One region of the Bacillus sp. LH1 genome, then DNA from elsewhere that is predicted to be linked to it. Evidence: riboswitches for the same ligand, from Rfam matches in the RefSeq annotation. Region 1 holds a riboswitch; the other holds the start of a gene.
What was found. Region 1 has a riboswitch for preQ1 ahead of ACX9TM_RS08720 (QueT transporter family protein). Riboswitches for the same ligand answer to the same signal wherever they lie in the genome.
Positions count from the first base shown of each region.

Region 1 (3,181 bases):
GCTGCGAATCTGTACGAAAAGAGACAGTGCTATAATTATGCTCGATGCAATATTTTAATGCTAAAAGTAAAGCGCGGTATTCTGCTTCATGATTGGACATTGTTCCAAGTGGTACTGATAATTGTACAGGTGGCTGAACGCCTTTAATAAACACTCCTGCACCAGAAGGACCAGGATTTCCTTTTGATGCACCATCAATATATACTTCAATCAAAATGAGAAACCTCCAAATTATAAGATGATCCCCTACTTAAATATTTTTTTGAAGTAGGGGATAGAGTAGTTATCCGATTGTGATGCTGTAACGACATGTAAATGTTTCATTCGCTTGTAAAGATTGAATTCCCTTTTTGTTCTTGAAATCTTTTGCTGGATTTACTTCATCAGCGATGCCATACCAAGGTTCAATACATAAGAAAGGTGCGTTATCCCCTGGTGTCCATACGCCAACAAATGGGAATCCATCAAATTCTACTTTTACAAATTTATTATGTTTATGAGAACGAATCGAAATTTCATTCGTATTCATATGTTCAAAAATAAGTGCATCATTTTTGAATAAATCATATGTAAGTGGCAATTCAGTCGTATTTTCAGCGATTAATTGCTTTTTGTTTGAAAGATAAGGTCCTTCTAATACGCTTGTTTCTAAGCGTTCCGAACCATTAAACGATAAGTGATAATCTGTAAATGATTCACCGTCCAATAAAGGGAAGTTGAATCCAGGATGTGCTCCGATTGAGAAGAACATCTCTTTTGAAGTAGGATTGTTTACTTCATATGTTATATGAACGCTTTGTCCATTTAGCTCATAAGAAACGAGTAATTCGAATTCGTATGGGTATTTTTTTAATGTTTCTTCATTACTAGTAACGATATAAGTGATTTTTGTTTCGCTTTGTTCTTTCACAGAGAAAGTAAGATCACGAGCGAAACCGTGTTGTGTTAATGAATATGGTTTACCGTCTACGTAGTATGTATTATCTACTAATCGGCCGACAATTGGGAACAAAATTGGTGCACGGCGTCCCCAATAAGTAGAATCACCTTGCCATAAATATTCTGTGTTGTCTTCTTTTAAGCGAACGCTCTGTAATTCTGCACCTTTGTCAGAAATGGAAACGATCACTTTTTCATTTTGAATTGTTGCTGTCATGAAGTGAAACCTCCTAAATCTTTCATATGTTTCATTATACGTTGTCTAAAAGGAAAAAGGTAGTTTATGATAGGAATCTATTGACGAAAGAGGGGCTACCACGTAAAATATAATCTTGTTGCTTAAAAAACGAATAACGTGGTTCGAAACCATCCCACGTAAAAAAACTAAGGAGATTTTGTCATGAATATTAGAACTTTAGTCGGTAATGGTATTTTAGCGGCATTATATATTGCTGTTTCTATGCTTATTCAGCCATTTGGCTTTACGAATGTACAATTTCGTATTTCAGAGATGTTTAATCATCTCGTTGTATTTAACAAGAAAGCAATTTACGGAATTGTATTAGGTGTATTTTTAACGAATCTCTTTTTCTCACCTATGATCGCTTACGATTTAGTGTTTGGAGTAGGGCAATCTATTCTTGCGTTAGTTGCAACGATTATTTCTATGCGATTTATTAAAGGTGTTTGGGCTCGTATGATTTTTAATACAGTTATCTTTACAATTACAATGTTTATGATTGCAATTGAACTTCATCTTGCATTGGGTTTACCATTTATGTTGTCTTGGTTAACTTGTGCAATTGGTGAATTTGTTGTCATGGCGATCGGTATGCCTGTAATGTACTGGATTAATAAGCGAGTACAATTTGAAAGATTTATGTAATAGATGAAAGAGCTATTCCTATAGGGATAGCTCTTTTTGTATGTAATCATATTGAATATAATGCTGTGACTCTAGATAAAATATAATAAAATAAAGTGAGGCTTCAATTAGCCGGATATATATAAGAAGTCTTACATAAGGGGAATGTAGTATGAAATATAAAATTCATTGGTTGTATAAAACGAAGCGTGGATTGCAGACGGAATTAACAACAGAGTATATGAACATAGAAGAAGTACTTCAATTTGCAGAGGATTTTGAGAAAACAGGAAGAGCTAAGGAACTTTTATTTTACGATGAAATGGACGCAGAATGGTCATTAAAAGAGATGAAAAAGTTAAGTAAGCAAGTAGAGGAAGAGCCCCAAGAAATACTCGTTTATTTTGATGGGGGGTATGATGTGCAAACGAAAGAAGCTGGCGTTGGTATATGTGTGTATTATAAAAAAGGAAATACAAACTACCGCATTCGCCGCAATGCATATATAGAAGGTATATATGATAATAATGAAGCGGAATATGCATCATTATTATACGGTATGAATATACTCGAGGAACTAGGGATTAGGTATGAAGCAGTTACACTTCGCGGAGACTCACAAGTGGTACTGCAGCAATTAGCCGGAGAATGGCCTTGTTATGATGAACATTTAAATCATTATTTAGACCAAATTGAGCAAAAGGCGAAGCAAATGAAATTAAAACTTATATGTGAGCCGATATCTAGAAAACAAAATAAAGAAGCACATCAATTAGCTACGCAAGCATTAGAAGGAACAAGTATTGATAGTCATAAAGAAATAACCGAATAGAGAGGTGCAAAGGTGGATAAAAAGCAACTCATTACAGAGGTAAATGACTTATTAGAAACGTATTGTGAAGGATGTTTTTTGCGAGAACATAATCGAAAGACAAATAGTAAGTATTACGCTCATTCATTTTGTATAAGGCAATGTACAGTGGGAGAAACATTGAAAAAGTATGGGGAACAGTTGTCATGAAAAAACATCCAGAGAAAATTCTCTGGATGTTTTTTAGTGTCTTGCTTCGTTTAGTTGATGCTCACATTTATTTAATTTTTTTTCCTCATTCATTAAAAATGGCTCATCTAAATCAGTTGCAACAGATTTCATAATTTCAAGCTGAGAGCGAGCTGCTTCTACAGCAGTAGTAGCATGTTCTAATGTATCTGGATCCATTGAAATTGTTGCTGATCCTACCATTTTTTGTGCTGTTTCTACACGGAATTTCACTTCTTCAAAATCATTTACTTCTGATCCCATTAATAATTCCTCCTTTGTATAGTGCGCATTTCACATAGTTTTTGCTCTGTAAAACGGAAATATACAAAGGAATA
Region 1 is NZ_CM175007.1:1,646,235-1,649,415, forward strand. It holds gene ACX9TM_RS08710 (reverse transcriptase-like protein) at 1-214, opposite strand, end outside; gene ACX9TM_RS08715 (aldose 1-epimerase family protein) at 284-1,156, opposite strand; PreQ1 riboswitch class I at 1,289-1,333, shown strand; gene ACX9TM_RS08720 (QueT transporter family protein) at 1,340-1,825, shown strand; gene ACX9TM_RS08725 (ribonuclease H family protein) at 1,977-2,636, shown strand; gene ACX9TM_RS08730 (zinc-finger domain-containing protein) at 2,649-2,825, shown strand; gene ACX9TM_RS08735 (DUF2564 family protein) at 2,859-3,107, opposite strand.

Region 2 (3,181 bases), 280 kb from region 1:
TGCTAGTTTCTGAATAATAGCATCTAATCTCTGAAAATCTGTTTTCATCGTTGAACTTGGTGGTTTTGGAGAAATTGTTATCTCATCAATTTGAAGTAACCAATCTTGCCATTTACTCCCTTGCGTTTCAATTGCCGTTCGCATTCCATTTTCTTTTAATATAGAAAGAAGAAACTCAATATTTTTCAATAATGCCGGATTTCCACCTGAAATCGTAACATGAGAAAAATTTTCTCCTCCAATTGCAACAAGCTCATCCCAAATATCTTCTGGTGTCATCTGTCTAATTTGATCTTTAGCTGATCCATCCCACGTAAAAGCAGAATCACACCAAGCACAGCTATAATCACAACCAGCTGTACGGATAAACATTGTCTTTTGCCCTACAACCATTCCTTCACCTTGAATAGTCGGACCGAATATTTCTAAGACAGGGATTTTACTCATCAAGCATCCACTCCCGTCTTACTTCCGCATAACTAGTCGGCGTCTCAAATAAACGAACAAATTCAACGCGGGCTCCTTTATATTCGTTCACTCTATTCTCTTTTGTTAGTGCTTCTGCCATCTTTTCATAAATCCAAACGACCATATTTTCAGCAGTCGTATTCATTGCAGGTAACGTTTCGTTTAAATAACGATGATCTAGATAAATTTCTATTTCATTCTTCCAAATTTCTTTTATATCTCCAAAGTCAATTGCAAGACCTATTTCATTTACATATCCACTAATTCCAAATACAACTTTATATGTGTGACCATGTAAGTTTTTACATTTCCCTTCATAACAGTGTAAATGGTGTGCTGCATCAAATGTAAATTCCTTGCTGACCATTACTCTTTTATTATGGTATTTGAGTTGTTTACGCTGAATATCCTTGTCCATTTTTTGCAAATTCTCTACGATGCGAAATCCAAAAAAGTTATCCATTAGTTGTTCGCTCCTTCGCGTTCTTGTAGGTACGTATCTAATCCTGCTTTACGAAGTTGACATGCTGGACATTCACCGCAACCATCACCAATGATTCCGTTATAACATGTTAATGTTTTTTCTCGAACAAACTCAAATGCTCCAAGTTCATCTGATAATTTCCATGTTTCAGCCTTATCAATCCACATAAGTGGCGTGTGAATGACAAACGGGTAATCCATAGATAAATTTAAAGTAACATTTAACGATTTCACAAACACGTCACGGCAGTCTGGATAACCACTGAAATCAGTTTCACATACACCCGTTACAATATGACGTGCTCCAACTTGTTTTGCTAATACAGCAGCAAATGATAAGAAGAGTAAATTTCGTCCATCTACAAATGTCGATGGCAATTCACCTTCTTCATGTGTAATCTCCATATCCGTTCTCGTTAACGCATTTGGAGCAAGTTGATTTAATAGACTCATATCTAATACCGTATGCTTTATTCCTAGTTCTTTTGCAATTTCCGCTGCACAATCAATTTCTAGCTTATGACGTTGATTGTAATTAAACGTTACAGCTTCTACCTCTGCAAACTGCTCTATTGCCCAAAATAAACATGTCGTACTATCTTGTCCTCCACTAAAAACAACAACTGCTTTTTCTTTTTTCATTTCACTCATTCTCCTTCTCTACTATAAATAAGAAGAAAGAACGTTCTTGAACTGTCACAATAAAAAAACAAAACAATACCTAAGGATATTGTTGTTTCCATAGTTTTTTATAGAGGGAGTTCGCGAACCTCTCCCGCACGGTGCACGGAATTTCTTCTTTCATTGACATAGCTTATTGTAACATATTGTATACTAGCGTAAAAATTTCTGATTTTTCCGCTATTTATTATTTCATTTCTTTCATTTTATAGTATGATTAATTTAATATAAGAAGAGAGGAGGCATCCCACTGAAATCCTTTATTATTTATCTCTTTTTAAATATATTATTCATCCTGATTACAATGCTCGTATATCATTTATTTTGGAATCAAAAAGGGAAACGCTCTCCTAAATTAAATTCAGCTATATTCATTGTACTCTGTTGCCTCGCTACCGTACTCTGTATTACATTTGCAGCAAAAACAAATAATGGTTTTCAATTTGATATGCGCCATATTGTATTAATTGTCGGTACATTAACGGGAGGGCCTATTGCTGGTGGTTCTATCTTAGTTGTATTAAACATATATCGCTTATTATTAGGTGGGGTAGGTGTTTTCCCATCTCTTATCGGTTCTGTTCTTCTATTTATTGTTCTATTATTAACATATAAATTTTTCAATCGAACTTCTAATCGTATAAAAATAACACTTGCTATTATCTACAGTCTCACATACGGATTTAGTTGGATACCCTTCTTCCTTTCAAAGGTTACAAATAAGACTGATTATATACCGCATATTATTGTGTATGAATTATGTTCAATGCTTGGTACGATTCTAATTTTATATTTACTACACATATTACAAACTCAGGTTCGTCTCCAAAATGAACTTATAAATGCTGAAAAGTTTCATTTAATTGGTGAAATGGCAGCGTCTATCTCTCATGAAATTCGCAATCCATTAACTTCAACGAAAGGTTTTTTACAACTGTTACAATCAGATACATGCACTGAGCAGGAACGAAAATTATATATCGACATTGCCATTAATGGCATCGAACAAGCAAATCATGTTCTTACAGATTATTTAACCTTTGCTAAACCAAGCATTGAAAAAGAACAAATATTACAGTTAGAAGAAGAATTACTACATGCATTGTCGCTAATTACACCGCTTGCTAATTTAACAAATGTACGTACTCATTATATAAAGCAAAGCACTTCTTTTTTTATCGCTGGAGAAAAGCAAAAACTAAATCAATGTTTATTAAATATTTTAAAAAATTGCATTGAGGCTATGCCAAAAGGCGGTGATCTTTATTTCACATTAGTTCCTGATCATAAGCATATTCAGTTATATATAAAAGATACAGGAGTCGGTATGGATTCAGAACAAGTAAAACGTCTTGGTTCGCCCTTTTATTCAACGAAAGAAAAAGGTACTGGACTTGGAATGATGGTCGTATTCAGTGTTGTTCAAGCTATGAATGGAAAAATTGATATTATAAGTGAAAAAGGAATCGGTACAACCTTTTTATTAACTTTTCCACTCATACAAAAAACGTGATGAAATACTCATCACGTTTTTTCTGTTCCTTCAACT
Region 2 is NZ_CM175007.1:1,366,277-1,369,457, reverse strand. It holds gene queE (7-carboxy-7-deazaguanine synthase QueE) at 1-447, opposite strand, end outside; gene queD (6-carboxytetrahydropterin synthase QueD) at 440-931, opposite strand; gene queC (7-cyano-7-deazaguanine synthase QueC) at 931-1,593, opposite strand; PreQ1 riboswitch class I at 1,687-1,730, opposite strand; gene kinB (sporulation sensor histidine kinase KinB) at 1,937-3,145, shown strand; gene ACX9TM_RS07150 (DUF6254 family protein) at 3,157-3,181, opposite strand, start outside.
Region 2: another riboswitch for preQ1. It lies ahead of queC (7-cyano-7-deazaguanine synthase QueC); the one in region 1 lies ahead of ACX9TM_RS08720 (QueT transporter family protein).